DNA from 3 places in the Kosakonia sp. MUSA4 genome. Region 2 is predicted to be linked to each of the others. Evidence: predicted binding sites of a transcription regulator. Region 2 holds the regulator's gene; each other region holds the start of a gene.

The links. Region 2 encodes PurR, which represses purine synthesis genes. Its sites were predicted from a motif close to CANGCAAACGTTTGCNTG; they were not measured.
Region 1: purM (phosphoribosylformylglycinamidine cyclo-ligase) is a predicted target of PurR. The motif match lies at 3,296-3,313, and genes of this name have one in related genera.
Region 3: purT (formate-dependent phosphoribosylglycinamide formyltransferase) is a predicted target of PurR. The motif match lies at 3,084-3,101, and genes of this name have one in related genera.

What each region holds. Positions count from the first base shown of each region.
Region 1 is NZ_CP025697.1:3,868,365-3,874,096, reverse strand. Features, by position in the region: gene ppk1 (polyphosphate kinase 1) at 1-1,223, opposite strand, end outside; gene purN (phosphoribosylglycinamide formyltransferase) at 1,559-2,200, opposite strand; gene purM (phosphoribosylformylglycinamidine cyclo-ligase) at 2,197-3,234, opposite strand; gene upp (uracil phosphoribosyltransferase) at 3,470-4,096, shown strand; gene uraA (uracil permease) at 4,206-5,495, shown strand; gene C0557_RS18220 (DnaA inactivator Hda) at 5,592-5,732, shown strand, end outside.
Region 2 is NZ_CP025697.1:2,171,625-2,177,356, forward strand. Features, by position in the region: gene cfa (cyclopropane fatty acyl phospholipid synthase) at 1-323, opposite strand, end outside; gene punC (purine nucleoside transporter PunC) at 622-1,821, opposite strand; gene punR (DNA-binding transcriptional activator PunR) at 1,932-2,843, shown strand; gene purR (HTH-type transcriptional repressor PurR) at 2,863-3,888, opposite strand; gene C0557_RS10360 (YnhF family membrane protein) at 4,188-4,277, shown strand; gene C0557_RS10365 (MFS transporter) at 4,444-5,613, shown strand; gene sodB (superoxide dismutase [Fe]) at 5,661-5,732, opposite strand, start outside.
Region 3 is NZ_CP025697.1:3,071,683-3,077,414, forward strand. Features, by position in the region: gene ptrB (oligopeptidase B) at 1-1,424, opposite strand, end outside; gene C0557_RS14565 (tellurite resistance TerB family protein) at 1,508-2,164, opposite strand; gene yebF (protein YebF) at 2,255-2,605, opposite strand; gene C0557_RS14575 (YebG family protein) at 2,669-3,007, opposite strand; gene purT (formate-dependent phosphoribosylglycinamide formyltransferase) at 3,140-4,318, shown strand; gene kdgA (bifunctional 4-hydroxy-2-oxoglutarate aldolase/2-dehydro-3-deoxy-phosphogluconate aldolase) at 4,390-5,031, opposite strand; gene edd (phosphogluconate dehydratase) at 5,069-5,732, opposite strand, start outside.

The sequences.
Region 1 (5,732 bases), 1.7 Mb from region 2:
GCTTCTTCATCGAAACGCGCCTGTAACTCCACCACCACGGTCACTTTTTTGCCGTTGTGCGCCGCGTGGATCATCGAATCAATAATGCGTGAGTCTTTCGCCACGCGGTAAATATTGATTTTAATCGCCAGCACGCTCGGGTCGAACGACGCCTGGCGCAGCAGCTCCAGAACGTGCTCGAAGGTGTGATAGGGGTAATAGAGCAGCACGTCGCGTTCGCGAACGGCATCAAAACCGTTGCGGAATTTATCAAACCCGGTATGACGCAGACGCGGCAGCGGTTTGTTGACGAGGTTGGCTTTGCCGACATTCGGGAAGCCAATAAAGTCTTTAAAGTTGTGGTAACGCCCGCCGGGGATAATGGAGTCATAACGGGAAATGGTCAGCTTCTCGCGCAGCATTTCCACCATCGCATCGGGCATATCGCGCTGGTAAACAAAACGCACCGGTTCGGCGGTTAGACGCTGTTTCAGGCTCGACGACATCAGCTCCATCAGGCTCGATTCCATCTCGTGAACCAAATCATATTCGGCATCACGGGTCATCTTCATCGAGTAGGCATTCAGCGAATCGTAATCGAAGAAGCCTTTAAAAATGTCATCAAGGCAGTAGCGCAGAATGTTGTCCAGCAGGATCATCGGTTTGCGGCGACGTGGCGTTTCCGGCGGCAGATTCACGAAACGCGGTACTTTGTCCGACGGGATCTCCAGCAGGGCGTAGCGGATATCGTTGCCGCGAATGATCTCGACCGCCAGATAGGTGTAATCATCTTTTAAGAACCGCACCAGGTTGGTTTCGCGGTTTATCAGTGTCGGCGTAATGTGCTGGCGCAGATACTGCTTGAAGTAGTTGCGCAGCCAGCTTTGCTGGTTTTGCGACAGTTGCCGTTCGTTGATCAGGAAGATTTGGTTGCGTGCCATCTCCAGCAGCAGGTCGTTGTACAGGCTGTCGAATTCCTGGTCGGCCTTCAGCACACGGGACTGAATTTTGCCCAGCAGATGACGTGAGTTGGTGGTGGTGCCTTGCTCTTCGCTGATGATCAACCGGCGTTTCAGCTCGGCAAAACGCACCTTATAAAATTCATCGAGGTTATTGGAATAGATTCCCAAAAAACGCATGCGCTCGATTAGCGGGTTACTTTTGTCTGCCGCTTCCTGGAGAACACGTTCGTTGAAGCACAACCAGCTTAGTTCTTTTTCGAGATATAACTTTTCCTGACCCATTCCTGTTTACACTCCGGTTCTTACTCGGGACACAGCAATGCCTTTTCGTTCTTACGGTGTCCGCGACTGACAGGTGAACGTTGCTGGCGTTCCTTCGTATGGCACAACTTATTATGGCGAGCTTTGCCCTAAGATGTCCAACTGTGCCAAAAAAGTATGACAGTAATCTTTTTTCTGACTTAAGGTGATGAAAATACTGCGGGGATAAGAAGGCATTGGGCGCGTTTGACGCCGGAGGGCAGCTTCGCCTTATCTGGCCTGAAAACGGCCCGGGAAAACGGTGAAGACCGGATAAGCATCGCGCCATCCGGCAGCAGAACAACAAGTGGGGACGATTATTCGTCGGCTGCATAGCCTTCTGGAGGCAGACAGACGCCATCAAGCCACGCGCTGTTATTCTCCATCTTCAGGCGACCATCGACGAACCAGCTCACCACCAGCGGATAAATCGCGTGTTCCTGCGCTTGTACGCGGTCGGTGATCTCTTCTTCCGTGTCGCCGTCAAACACCGGGACTTTGGCCTGCAAAATGACCGGGCCGCCATCCAGCTCTTCCGTCACAAAATGCACGCTGGTGCCGTGCACTTCATCGCCATTTTCCAGCACCTGGCGGTGCGTGTTCAGACCTGGGTATTTCGGCAGCAGGGAAGGATGAATATTCAGCAGACGTCCGGCGTAATGGGTAACAAATGCCGGGCTGAGGATGCGCATGTAACCTGCCAGCACCACCACATCCGGCGCGTAGGCGTCAATTTCATGCATCAGTTCACGATCGAAGGCATCGCGGCTGGCAAACTGCGAGGCAAGAAGGGCATGCGCAGGAATTGCGGCTTCCCGCGCACGTTCAAGGCCGAACGCGTCGGCCTTGTTACTGAATACTGCCCGCAGGGTGCCGTTGATTTTCTTCTGTTTGCAGGCATCGATAATCGCCTGCAAATTGCTTCCGTTACCGGAAATCAGCACCACAATGTTTTTCATTCAATGACCACACGCTCACTGGAATCGGATGCTTTGATAATACCGATTTTCCACGCGTTTTCACCTTTGGCATTGAGCAGGGCAATGGCTTTATCCGCTTCTGCGGCAGGCAGCGCGATGACCATACCGACGCCACAGTTGAAGGTGCGGTACATTTCATGACGGCTGACGTTACCGGCGCTTTGCAGCCAGTTGAAGACCGCCGGCCACTGCCAGGAGGATTCGTCGATAACCGCCTGGGTGTTATCCGGCAGAACGCGCGGGATATTTTCCCAGAAACCGCCGCCCGTCAGGTGAGCGATAGCGTGTACATCAACGTTTTCAATCAGCTCCAGCACCGATTTCACGTAAATACGCGTCGGTTCCAGCAGGTGATCGGCCAGCGGTTTGCCTTCAAGTTGAGTGGTCAGCGGATCGCAGCCGCTCACTTCGATCACTTTACGCACCAGCGAGTAACCGTTGGAGTGCGGACCGCTGGAAGCCAGCGCCACCAGCACGTCGCCATCGGCTACTTTGGAGCCGTCAATAATTTCTGCTTTCTCTACCACGCCCACGCAGAAACCGGCCACGTCGTAATCTTCACCGTGATACATGCCCGGCATCTCTGCGGTTTCGCCGCCAACCAGCGCACAACCGGATTGCAGGCAGCCTTCGGCGATGCCGTTGATCACGCTGGCGGCGGTGTCCACGTCCAGCTTGCCGGTGGCGTAATAGTCGAGGAAGAACAGCGGCTCAGCGCCCTGTACCACCAGGTCGTTTACACACATGGCGACCAGGTCGATACCGATGGTGTCATGACGTTTCAGATCCATTGCCAGACGCAGCTTGGTGCCAACGCCATCAGTGCCGGAAACCAGTACCGGTTCACGATATTTTTGCGGCAGAGCGCACAGCGCGCCGAAGCCGCCCAGACCGCCCATTACTTCCGGACGGCGGGTCTTCTTCACCACGCCTTTGATTCGGTCAACCAGAGCATTGCCTGCATCAATATCAACACCGGCATCTTTATAGCTGAGAGAGGTTTTATCGGTCACTGCTTCAGTCCCCACGCGTTTTCTTGCGGTAGAAATAAAATTCGGCGCAATTCTAGCAGCCCAGGCAAACGTTTGCGAGCCTATTATTGCCGGGCGTACCTTATAAGTTCCGATATACTATTTTCCAGCCTGATTGATCGCGATCAAGCGGCTACCTGTAGCACAACGGAAAAAAAGCGGTATAATCCGGCGATTTTTTTTGTGGCTGCCACCTGTCAGGGGAAAGGAGAAGAGTATGAAGGTCGTGGAAGTTAAACACCCACTCGTCAAACACAAGCTTGGGTTGATGCGTGAAAACGATATCAGCACCAAACGCTTTCGTGAACTCGCCTCAGAAGTGGGCAGCCTGCTGACGTATGAAGCGACGGCTGACCTCGAAACCGAAAAAGTGACCATCGAAGGCTGGAACGGCCCGGTGGAGGTTGAGCAGATCAAAGGTAAAAAAATTACCGTGGTGCCGATTCTGCGCGCCGGTCTGGGCATGATGGAAGGCGTGCTGGAGCACGTGCCGAGCGCGCGCATCAGCGTGGTCGGTATCTACCGTAATGAAGAAACGCTGAAGCCGGTACCGTACTTCCAGAAACTGGTGTCCAACATCGACGAGCGTATGGCGCTGGTGGTTGACCCGATGCTGGCGACCGGCGGTTCAATGATTGCCACCATCGACCTGCTGAAAAACGCAGGCTGTCACAGCATTAAGGTACTGGTGCTGGTTGCCGCGCCGGAAGGTCTGGCGGCGCTGGAGAAAGCGCACCCGGACGTCGAGCTGTATACCGCGTCGATCGACAAGGGCCTCAACGAGCACGGCTACATTATTCCGGGCCTCGGCGATGCCGGTGACAAAATCTTTGGTACGAAGTAACGCATGACAAATCGAAAGCCGACTTTGATAGTCGGCTTTTTTTTGGATTCATAAACTGCCCGCCGCAAAGGACGGGGAGATAAACAACAACACTCAGAGGAAAAACATTATGACGCGCCGTGCTATCGGGGTGAGTGAAAGACCGCCGCTTTTGCAAACGATTCCGCTTAGTTTGCAGCACCTGTTCGCCATGTTTGGCGCGACCGTGCTGGTGCCAATTCTGTTCCACATTAACCCGGCTACCGTGCTGCTGTTCAATGGTATCGGGACGCTGCTTTATCTCTTCATCTGTAAGGGGAAAATTCCGGCTTACCTCGGCTCCAGCTTTGCGTTTATCTCGCCGGTGCTGCTGCTGCTGCCGCTCGGTTATGAAGTGGCGCTGGGCGGCTTCATTATGTGCGGCGTGTTGTTCTGCATCGTCTCCTTTATTGTTAAGAAAGCCGGTACCGGCTGGCTGGATGTGATGTTCCCGCCTGCGGCAATGGGCGCTATCGTTGCGGTTATCGGCCTGGAACTGGCCGGTGTGGCGGCGAATATGGCGGGTCTGCTACCGGCTGACGGTCAGAGCGCGGATAGCAAAACGGTGATCATTTCGATGGTCACGCTGGGCGTCACGGTGTTTGGTTCCGTGCTGTTCCGTGGCTTTATGGCGATTATCCCGATCCTTATCGGCGTGCTGGCGGGCTATGCGCTCTCCTTCGTCATGGGCGTTGTCGATACCACGCCGATCGCGCAGGCGCACTGGTTTGCGCTGCCGACGTTCTATACTCCGCGTTTCGAGTGGTTTGCTATTTTCACCATTCTGCCTGCGGCGCTGGTGGTGATTGCCGAGCATGTGGGTCACCTGGTGGTGACGGCGAATATCATCAAAAAAGATCTGATCCGCGATCCGGGCCTGCATCGTTCGATGTTTGCTAACGGTTTCTCGACGATTATTTCTGGCTTCTTTGGTTCCACGCCGAACACCACTTACGGTGAGAACATCGGTGTAATGGCCATCACCCGCGTTTACAGCACCTGGGTTATCGGCGGCGCGGCTATCATCGCCATCCTGCTCTCCTGCGTTGGCAAACTGGCTGCGGCGATCCAGATCATCCCGGTTCCGGTCATGGGCGGCGTATCGTTGCTGCTGTACGGCGTGATTGGCGCATCCGGTATTCGCGTATTGATTGAATCGAAAGTCGATTACAGCAAAGCGCAGAACCTGATACTCACGTCCGTCATCCTGATCATCGGCGTCAGCGGTGCGAAAGTGCACATCGGCGCGGCGGAACTGAAAGGCATGGCGCTGGCGACCATTGTTGGTGTCTGCCTGAGCCTGATCTTCAAACTGATTAGCGTACTGCGCCCGGAAGAAGTGGTGCTGGACGCGCAGGACAACGACGCCGCGAAGGGTTAATGCCTGTCGTTTGAACCGGGTTTCGCGCCCGGTTCAAACCTTGCCATGTTTTATGGTAAACTCGCTGCGTTTTTTGTAAGCCCTGTTGAGGTCCCTCTGAACACACCGGCACAGCTCTCTTTGCCATTATATTTACCCGATGATGAAACCTTCGCGAGTTTCTGGCCGGGTGATAACCCCTCTTTACTGGCGGCGTTGCAAAACGTTCTGCGCCAGGCACACAGCGGATACATCTAT
Region 2 (5,732 bases):
CTTTGCAGATTAAATAATCTTGCTCCGGCAATGCGGAGTGTGTCTTTGAAATTGTGCGGAAGCTGTTTTTCCAGTCCGGCGCGCAACACTTTGGTGAAGAAAATATCCAGACGATCGCATTCCCACCAACCGTCCATATAACTTTCACCTAGCCCGAGCGAACCTTCCTGTAAAACACGTTTAAAAAAATCCGGGTTTTTCACCTGGATATCTGAAGCGGCGGGACCGTTGACGCGGATACCTGCGCGGCTCAGTAATTCGTTTGCTATACGGAACCAATTATCATCCCGTACGCCAACTTCTTCTATACACGATGAACTCATAACTTCTCCATCACTCGCAGTGATCTGAACCTTCAAACAGCGTAGTCGCTTTTTCGGGCTTGTGAGAAATCTCACGGTTTTCGCCGTGAGGCTGATATCCGACGTAGAACAGAGGAAGGGAGATGACCCTTGCCGAAAGGCCTTCCCTGGAATGACGGGCACAATCCGGTGCCCGTTACTACATAATATTTATCGTATTTATTAAAAACCGAAAATCAGTATAGGCCTCAATATCAGGTGATTCAACTTAAAGCTGTTAGCAAGCTAATCACTTCACTATCGATAGTCGTTAACACAATCATCCGTGCGAAGAGGAGGGGACAGCCTCATCTTCTACCATTTCGGTATTACGCTGGTGTTGCTGGCGATAGCCAAACGCCGCCAGCAGCACCATCGCCACCATCACGCTAGTGGTGGTGAACAGCGGCGTGGCAATCAGCCCTGAAACCACCAGGCTTGCCAGGAAACACAACCCGAGTTGCAACGTATTTTGCAGCGCGGCTGCGCGACCAGTCGCCTGGGGAAACGGGCGTAACGCCTGTGCCACCACAACAGGATAGATGGCGCCGTTGGCCATAGCCATAAAACAGAACGGGATCAGCAGTGCGGTCAATGATGCCTGTGGCAGCAAACCCACGATCCAGGTGGTAATCACGCTTAGCCCAAAGGCGCTCAGCAGCCACGGAAGCAGGCGGGAACCCTGCCATTTTTGCAATGCGGCGCGGCAACCATAACCGCCAATCAGGAAGGCAATGGTCTGCGGTACGTAACTCAGACCAATCACTGACGGACCATAACCCATCTCGTGCAAAATAAACGGCGAACCGGTCAACCAGGCAAAAAAACTGGCCGAGCAGGCGGCGTAGATGATGACATTGCCGCGATACGCTTTATTGCGCAACAGATCGAAAAAGGTCAGCGGCTGTTCATGCAGCGCAGCGGGCTGTGCAGGCGTTTTCAACCGCCAGGCGGGCACCATCAGCACCAGGGTTATTGCCAGCAGCGTGGCAAAAATCGCCTGCCAGGAGAAGTGCTCCAGCATCCACGCACCCAGCAGAGGGGCAAGTGCAGGCGTCAGGCCCACCAGCGGCATAATGGTCGCGAAGATACGATTAACGCGGTGTGCCGGATAGTTGTCAGTGACCAGCGCCTGCCAGCTGACGGTAGCGGCACAAACGCCGATCGCCTGTACGAAACGCAGCGCCAGTAACAGGCTGGCGTCCCGTACCCACAATGTTCCCAGACAGCCAAGTGCGAAAATGGTCAGCCCGCTCAACAGAATAGGTCTGCGGCCATAGCGATCCGACAATGGCCCCCACACCAGTTGTGCGACAGCAAAGCCTGCCAGGAACAAACTGAGCGTGGCGCTAACGATGGCCGGAGAGGTTTGCAAATCTTGTTGTATCGCGCTAAACGCGGGCAGGTACATGTCGGTGGCTAAAAAGCCCAGCACGCTTAATCCCGCGAGCCAGACTAAAAATCCTTTGCCAGGTTGCATTCGAGTTCTCACCTTGTTGCTTCTTCAGGGCTGTCGAGTGTAAGGAGTGCTTTCCTGCTTGTGAAACGCTAATATTTGCGCAGTGATTTCAAAATTTTTGCAGGCAGATTATGTGGTCAGAATATTCACTGGAAGTGGTAGATGCTGTTGCGCGCAACGGTAGTTTCAGCGGTGCCGCCCAGGAGCTGCACCGTGTACCTTCAGCAGTGAGCTATACCGTGCGCCAACTCGAAGAGTGGCTGGCGGTTCCGTTATTCGAACGCCGTCATCGCGATGTGGAGCTAACACCCGCCGGAAGCTGGTTTTTAAAAGAGGGGCGATCTGTTATCAAAAAAATGCAGATCACCCGCCAACAGTGTCAACAGATCGCTAACGGCTGGCGCGGCCAGCTGGCGATTGCCGTGGATAACATTGTGAAACCGGCGCGAACACGGCAACTGATCGTCGATTTCTACCGACATTTTAACGATGTCGAGTTACAGGTTTACCAGGAGGTGTTCAACGGTGTCTGGGATGCGCTGGCAGATGGACGCGTTGAGGTGGCGATTGGCGCGACCCAGGCGATCCCGGTCGGTGGACGCTACGCGTTTCGTGATATGGGCATGCTGAGCTGGAAATGCGTGGTTTCCAGCCGCCATCCACTGGCATCAATGCCCGGCCCGCTAAGCGATGAAACGTTGCGCAACTGGCCTTCGTTGATTCAGGAAGATACGTCGCGCTCGTTGCCTAAACGCATTACCTGGCTGCTGGATAACCAGAAGCGGGTCATCGTGCCGGACTGGTCCGCTTCCGAAGCCTGCCTTTCTGCCGGGCTGTGCGTGGGGATGGTGCCCGCGCATTTCGCCCGTCCACGGCTGGACAGCGGCGACTGGGTGGCGCTGGAACTGGAGAACCCTTTTCCGGATGCGGCCTGCTGCCTGACATGGCAACAAAACGACGCATCACCGGCGTTGAGCTGGCTGCTGGAGTATCTGGGGGACAGTGAGACGCTGAACAGCGAATGGTTGCGGGAGCCGGAGTAACGGCCCCCGCGGGATGTGATTAACGGCGGTAGTCGCGGAACGGGCCATCCGCCACCGAGCGGCGTTCGATCAGGCGCGGATGAACTTCAATGGATTGCGACTCTTCGCGTTTGTTGACGATACGATCGAGCAACATGGTAAACGCTGTTTCACCCAGCGAATCTTTCGGCTGATGGATGGTGGTCAGCGCGGGCGTAAAGTAGCGGGAATTGCGCACATTGTCATAGCCGATCAGCGAAATGTCCTGGGGAACGCGCAGCCCCATCTCATCTGCCGCGCAGAGCGCGCCCATCGCCATAATATCGCCGCCGCAGAACACGGCAGTGGGGCGGTGTGACTGGTTGAGGATCTGCTGCATCGCCCGGTAACCCGATTCCGGTTCAAAGTCGCCCTGTACGATCCAGTTTTCCGGTACGGTGATGATCGCTTCTTCCATCGCCTTCATAAAACCAGCGAGGCGGCCAGCGCCGGTGTTGCGCTCCAGCGGGCCTGGAATGACGCCGATATCGCGATGCCCGCGCTCAATCAGATAGCGGCCGGCCATATAGCCGCCTTCAAAAGCGTTATCAATGACCGAGTCGGTAAAATCGGCTTTCGCCTCGCCCCAGTCCATCACCACCATCGGGATATTACGGTACTCTTCCAGCATGCTCAGCAGCGATTCCGGGTATTCGGAGCACATCACCAGCAGGCCATCGACACGTTTTTGCGCCATCATCGACAGGTAGGCGCGCTGTTTCTCAAGGTTGTTCCAGGCGTTGCCAAGGATCAAGGTGTAGCCTTTCTGGAAGCATTTTTTCTCTACAGCTTCGATGATCTCGGCAAAATAGGCGGCTTCGCTGCTGGTGGCCAGCAAACCGATCGATTTAGTGTGATTGACTTTCAGGCTACGCGCCACGGCGCTGGGGGAGTAATGCAACTCTTTGATCGCTGCCCATACGGCGTTGCGGGTCTCTTCAGCGACGAAGCGCGTTTTGTTGATTACATGTGATACGGTTGTAGTGGAAACGTTTGCTCGTTTCGCGACGTCTTTAATCGTTGCCATCAGAAATCACTCCAGACCATATCATAAGCTCCTGATAATACTTAAGGTAAACGTTTGCCTTCAATCACCCTGAACCCCAGCAAAGTGAGTGCGGTACGCCGGGAAAAAGACACTAAACGTCAGGAGGGGAGTCAATGGCCGGTACGCTAATAAATTTAGCGTCGAATTTTGTCTTATCTTGAGCAAAAGGGGAAGCGCTAAAACATATCTCCCGCTAATTCCTGCAAGATTTTTATGATTATCTGTGCAAAAATGCGCAAACTCACTTTTTGTGGGGAAATGAAAATGGAGAAAAATTGATGAGCACCGATCTGAAGTATTCTTTGGTCACTACTGTCATTGTTCTGAGCCTGATTGTTTTCGGTGGGCTGACCGCCGCGCTGCATTGATCTGACACGAGGGAGAGCCTTCTCCCTCGGCTTTTCCCCCGCCATTGTTATCACTTCTGCAATAATCTTTTGTCATCCTGCTAACTTCTGTTTTTTGTGATTCATGTCATACTTTTGACTTCTGCGACAGTGTCCCCAACCGACACGGCTTTTTCGGAGTCAAACGATGAAAATTAATTTCCCTCTGCTTGCCCTGGCGATTGGCGCCTTTGGGATAGGTACAACGGAGTTCTCCCCGATGGGGTTGCTGCCCGTTATTGCCCGTGGCGTCGATGTTTCCATTCCGGCGGCGGGAATGCTGATTAGCGCTTATGCGATTGGCGTGATGGTGGGGGCGCCGCTAATGACGCTGCTGCTGTCACACCGTGGCAGACGTAACGCGCTGATCTTCCTGATGGCGATCTTTACACTGGGCAACGTGCTGTCGGCAATCGCGCCGGACTACACCACCTTAATGCTGGCGCGCATCGTCACCAGCCTCAACCACGGCGCCTTCTTTGGCCTGGGGTCGGTTGTTGCGGCAAGCGTGGTGGCAAAAGAGAAACAAGCCAGCGCCGTCGCGACCATGTTTATGGGGCTGACCATCGCCAATATTGGCGGCGTGCCTGCTGCAACCTGGCTGGGTGAAACCATCGGCTGGCGTATGTCATTTATGGCGACCGCCGGGCTGGGACTGGTTGCCATGCTGAGCCTCTACTTTTCACTGCCTGGCGGCGGAGCGGGCGAACGCCCGGATGTACGCAAAGAGTTGTCTGTGCTGGTTCGTCCACAGGTGCTGTCAGCACTGCTGACGACGGTGCTCGGCGCAGGCGCGATGTTCACACTTTATACCTATATTTCGCCGGTGCTGCGTACCATTACTGATGCTACGCCGGTATTTGTTACCGGGATGTTGGTGCTGATTGGCGTCGGTTTCTCGATTGGTAACTACCTTGGCGGCAAGCTGGCGGATCGTTCGGTAACCGGTACGCTGAAAGGCTTTCTTATCCTGTTGATTGCCATCATGCTGGCCATTCCGTTCCTGGCCCGTAGCGAAGTGGGCGCGGCTATCAGTATGGTGGTCTGGGGCGCTGCGACCTTTGCCGTGGTTCCGCCGCTGCAAATGCGTGTAATGCGCGTCGCACATGAAGCGCCGGGGCTCTCTTCTTCAGTGAACATTGGTGCCTTTAACCTCGGCAACGCACTCGGTGCGGCTGCGGGCGGCGCGGTAATTTCCGGTGGTCTGGGTTATGATTTTGTCCCGGTGATGGGGGCGATTATTGCAGGGCTTGGGCTGATGGTGGTGCTGTTTTCCGGGCGATCACAGCCGGAACGAGCCTGTGCGGCGGTTGAGTAAAAAAGAGGAGGGGCAATGCCCCTCCTTTGTTTTATGCAGCGAATGTTTTATGCGGCGAAATTCTTCGCCACGAAGGTCCAGTTGACCAGCGCCCAGAAGTGCTCAAGGTAGTTCGGACG
Region 3 (5,732 bases), 900 kb from region 2:
AAGCCCCGATCGAGCAGGCTCAGGCGGCTGCTGCTAAAGTCGGCATCCATGCTGGCGCCATAAGATCCATATCCGTAGACCAGCAGCGGATTTTCACCTTTGCGAAATAAGGTGTGGTTATAAACCAGCGAGACCGGGACTTCGACGCCATCTCTGGCGTGGATCCACAGGTGTTCACTGCGGTAGTGGCTGGCATCGAAACCCGCGACTTCAACCTGCTTCAGCACGCGCCGCTCGCCGGTATCCATATCCAGTTCAAAAAGCGTGTCCGGCGTGGTCATCGACGAGTAGCCGTAGCGTAAACGCGAGGTTTCTGGTTCCGGGTTATACGCCAACCAGGTGACATATGCCGGATCGTCAAACGCAATGCCCACCACTTCCCGCGTCTTACGGTTGATCTGCCGCAGGCTGGTTAAGCCGCGCTGCCGCTCCTCAACCACCAGCCAGTCGCTGAAGAGCGTAAACCCTTCCAGCATCACCTGTTCGCGCGCCGGGATCAGCACTTCCCAGCGCCTTTCATCGCGCACTTTGGTGCGATACAGGCCAAAGTTTTTGCCTTCGCGGTTAGAACGCAGGTAGAAAGTGTGCTGGAAATGGTCAAGGTTGTACTCATGCTCTTTGCGTCTTGGCAAAAAACAGAGCGGCTGCGCATCCGGTAGCTCTGCGTCGAGAAGCAGCACTTCACTGGTGGTCGCGCTGGAAAGGTGGATTGTAATGTAGTGCTGCGAGGTCGTTTTGCCTAAACCGACATAGAAGGTCTCATCCTGCTCTTCGTACACCAGCTCATCCTGCTGCGCCGGTTCTCCGACGGTGTGCCGCCACACCTGATACGGCAACAGCGTGGTTGCATGCTTGCGCACATAGTAGAGCGTTTCGGAGTCATTAACCCAGACAAAATCCGGTGAGACGTTATCCAGCACTTCCGGGTACCAGTTGCCGGTTTCAAGGTTACGAAAACGCAAACCATACTGGCGGCGCGATAAAAAATCTTCGGCTATCGCCATGATGGCGTTGTCTGGCGAAACTTCCAGGCCGCCGAGCGTATAGAATTCGCTGTGTGATGCGCGCTGGTTGGCATCCAGCAGCACCGTCCACTCATCCCACTCTGCGCTCAGCACCGACTGACGCTGGTAGATTGCATACTCATTACCGGGTTCGTAAATGTGCCGATAGCGATAACCATTTCTGACATAGGGCGCAGAAACTTCACGTTGCGGTATGCGTGAGATGATCTCCTGCAGCACCTCATCCTGTAACGCCTGTTGCGACGCCATCATTTTGCGGCCGTAATCATTTTCCTGATGCAGATAGTCAAGCACCTCTGGCTGCGAGCGGGTGTCGTCCCGCAGCCAGTAATAGTTATCAACGCGCGTATCGCCATGCGTGGTGATAGCGTGTGGGATCTGTTTTGCTTTCGGCGACATAGTATTGATCTTTTTTGTTTAACACTCTTGTAAGGTTGGCAAAACCCGCGCGTGATGCAAGCGAAACCACACTGTAATCAGAATCAAGCGGTAAGTTTTTGCTGCTTTATATCCTCTTCTATCTCCTCACGAACTGCCTGCGGGATCTGTAACGCATCTCCCAATGCATTCAGATAGCTACGTTCCATAAAGTGATCGATATCAATGACGGCGCAGCTGAGATACCAGAGTTCCAGCGCCTCTTCTTCATTCTGTACGCCCTGCGCCAGACGCGCGGGATCCAGCGGTTGTTCGATCGCCTGCGCAACCAGCCGCCGACCCTGTTCTTCCACCCCGGCGTCACGAAGCTGCTGCTCGATAGCGGCTCGTTCTTTATCGTCGATATGACCATCGCTCTTCGCCGCAAAAACCAGGGCCAGGATCAGGCGCTCCGTGCGCACATCCAGCGGAGATTGCTGCTGCCCGTACTGCGGTTCTCCCTGATGCGCGTTGCGGATACGGTCTTTGTATTTATTCCACAGCACCGTACCAGCGACCGCGCCGCCGCCAACCAGCAGTGCGCTGGTACCGTATTTAGCAAGAAATTTACGTGAGGATTTACTGGCAACAAGCAGCCCGGCAAGACCACCCAGAGCACCCGGCGCCAGCAGGTTATGTAATCTCTGCTCGCCCGAAGATGAGGGATCCGTATTATCTTTCGAACCCAGCAACGACTGTATTTGATTCAACCAACTCATAATGCCCTCGCTTATCAATGTGTGGTTGACCAGAGTAAGCGAGGGGGATGTCAGGAAGTGTCTGTCGCGGCAAAAGATGAGAAAATTATCGCGTTACGGCTGCGGCTGGTACTCTGCCGTACCCGCTTTGCAATCAACGGCCACGCGGTAGTGAATATCCATACTTTTACCGCGAACCGTGAGCGGTACCGTCCATTGATCACCCTTGCCGACGATCTCTTTCGGATTCACCCAGGCGACCGGATCGGCCTGCCCCAGTTTTTTCTGATCGTCTGCCCAGCGCACAATGCGATTTTGCAGATAGTCACGCTTAACGCTGGCCGCGATCCCATCGGCATCAAGGCCTTCACAAGAAGGAAACTTTACCGCTTTATCCGTTGCAGCGTGCGCCATGGTACTGCCTGCCAGCAAAAGCAGACCTGTAAAAACTCCTGCTATTTTCATGCTTATCTCCAGGTACTGACTTGTCCAGTCAAAAGCATGGTACAAATTGCTGGCAGTGCAAGATCAGGCCACTTTCGCGCGCTTCTGCGCGCTTTTAATATCCACTGCGTCTGTCGGTTCAGCATCATCAGAAGCAGCCGCTGCGGCAGGTTCTTCCGCTTCAGCGCCTGGCAATTTGCCGGATTTCAGAATACCGCTCAGCGCGTCTTTCTGTTCGGCAAGCCACAGCGCCATTTGGTCGCGCATCTCATCTTCCAGCGCTACCGGGCCGGTACCTAACCAGTCGCCCAGCACTTCCGCCAGATCGAGCATTTTATCGTAAGCATCAGCTTCCTTTTTGCTGGCAAAAGACATTTTTTCCTCACCTTCACGAATGACTACGTATTTAACTTCTACCGCCATGATGCAGCCTCATTCAACTGTGTATTTATACAGTATAATAGCGCGATGAAAAAAGCATCGCAAGGGATAAAAGACAGACGCAAACGTTTTCGTTTATACTGCGCCCAGTTTTTTTTCCAACGGTATGATGCTATGACTCTTTTAGGTACTGCGCTGCGCCCGGCAGCAACTCGCGTTATGTTACTCGGCTCTGGCGAACTGGGTAAGGAAGTAGCCATTGAATGTCAACGATTGGGCATTGAAGTGATTGCAGTTGATCGTTACGCCGATGCGCCGGCTATGCATGTGGCGCACCGTTCACATGTGATCAATATGCTTGATGGTGATGCGTTGAAGGCGCTGGTCGCACAAGAAAAACCGCATTTTATCGTGCCAGAAATCGAAGCTATCGCCACCGACACACTGCTGGAACTGGAAGCGCAAGGTCAGCATGTGGTGCCCTGCGCACGTGCCACAAAATTGACCATGAACCGTGAAGGCATTCGTCGCCTGGCGGCGGAAGAGTTGCAGTTACCGACATCCAGCTACCGCTTTGCCGACAGTGAAGCGGCTTTTCGCGATGCCGTCGCTGAGATTGGTTTGCCGTGTATTGTCAAACCCGTGATGAGCTCCTCCGGTAAAGGCCAGAGCTTTATTAAAAGCGCAGAGCAACTGACGAAAGCCTGGGAGTACGCCCAACAGGGTGGCCGCGCGGGTGCCGGACGGGTGATTGTCGAAGGCGTGGTTAACTTTGATTTTGAAATCACGCTTCTGACCATCAGCGCCGTTGATGGCGTCCATTTTTGCGCGCCGGTCGGCCACCGCCAGGAAGACGGTGATTATCGCGAATCCTGGCAGCCGCAGCAGATGTCGCCGCTGGCGCTGGAGCGCGCGCAGGCGATTGCCAGCAAAACCGTGCTGGCGCTGGGCGGCTATGGGCTGTTCGGCGTTGAGCTGTTCGTTTGCGGCGATGAAGTGATTTTCAGCGAAGTCTCGCCTCGCCCGCATGATACCGGGATGGTGACGCTGATTTCCCAGGATCTCTCGGAGTTCGCGCTGCATGTCCGTGCTTTCCTCGGTTTACCGATTGGCGACATCCGCCAGTACGGCCCGGCAGCTTCGGCCGTGATCCTGCCGCGTCTGAGCAGCCAGAATGTAACCTTCGATAACGTGCAAAATGCGCTCGCCGCCGGCGTGCAACTGCGTCTTTTTGGGAAACCTGAAATCGACGGCTCTCGCCGCATGGGCGTTGCGCTGGCCGTGGCTGAAAGTGTCGAAACGGCTGTAGAACGCGCGGTTGCCGCTGCGGCGGCAGTTCAGGTTAAGGGCTAAAAAAAAGCCCGGAGGCGCTCATCGCCTGCCGGGATTTTTTGCACAAGGCGGGTAAACACCCGCCCGCGAGATTACTGTTTCGCGCCTTCTACCGCTTCGCGCGCCAGTTTGGTGATGCGATCGTAATCACCCGCTTCCAGCGCATCTGCCGGAACCAGCCAGGAACCGCCGATGCACAGCACGCTTTTCAGCGCCAGGTAATCACGGTAGTTAGCCGGGGAGATCCCGCCAGTCGGGCAGAAACGAACCTGAGAGAACGGACCCGCAATCGCCTGCAACGCTTTAGTACCGCCGTTGGCTTCTGCCGGGAAGAATTTGAACTCTTTCAGACCGTAGTCCATGCCCAGCATCAATTCAGAAACGGTGCTGATGCCCGGGATCAGCGGGATAGTACCTTCGGTCGCAGCTTTCAGCAGCGGCTCGGTCAGACCCGGGCTGATAGCGAACTGCGCGCCAGCAGCGGTGACTTCCGCCAGCTGCTGCGGGTTCAGTACCGTACCGGCACCGATAATTGCGTCGGGCACTTCTTTTGCGATAGCGCGGATAGCATCCATCGCACAAGCCGTACGCAGGGTGACTTCCAGTACGCGAACGCCACCGGCGACCAGCGCTTTTGCCATCGGCACAGCGTGTTCCAGTTTGTTCACTACAATCACCGGCACTACCGGACCTGTTTTCAGAATTGCTTCTGCACTCGTTTTCCAGTTTTTCATCAGAGTTTTTCTCTCGCCAGAACTAAATCTTATCGTCTTAAAAAGTGATACAGGTTGCGCCCTGCTCCGCACCGGAGAGTTTCTCCCGCAGCGCGCCGAACAATTCGCGGCCTGTGCCCACGCGCATCGCGCTCAGGTCAGGAATATGCGGCTGACGTGCGGCAAGTTCGTTGTCATCAACCAGCAGCGTTAACTCGCCTGTCTGCCCGTTAACCCGGATAATATCGCCATCACGCACTTTCGCCAGCAATCCGCCATCGTATGCTTCTGGGGTAACGTGGATCGCCGACGGCACTTTACCTGATGCGCCTGACAGCCGTCCATCGGTAACTAGTGCGATTTTGAAACGGCGGTCCAATAATACACCAAGTGGCGGCATGAGTTTATGTAATTCTGGCATACCGTTCGCTTTTGGCCCTTGATGACGGACAACCACCACGCAATCACGGTCCAGCAGGCCTGCTTCGAAGGCCGGTAAAACATCATGCTGGCTTTCAAAAATCACCGCTGGCGCTTCAATAACCTGATTTTCGACCGGCACTGCTGAGGTTTTCATCACCGCACGCCCCAGATTGCCGCTCAGCACTTTGGTGCCGCCATGTTTCGAGAACGGCTGTTCGATGGTCGCAATAACATCAGCATCCAGCGATGCGGCCGCGCCGTCACGCCAGTCCAGCTCGCCATTATTGAGCCACGGCTCC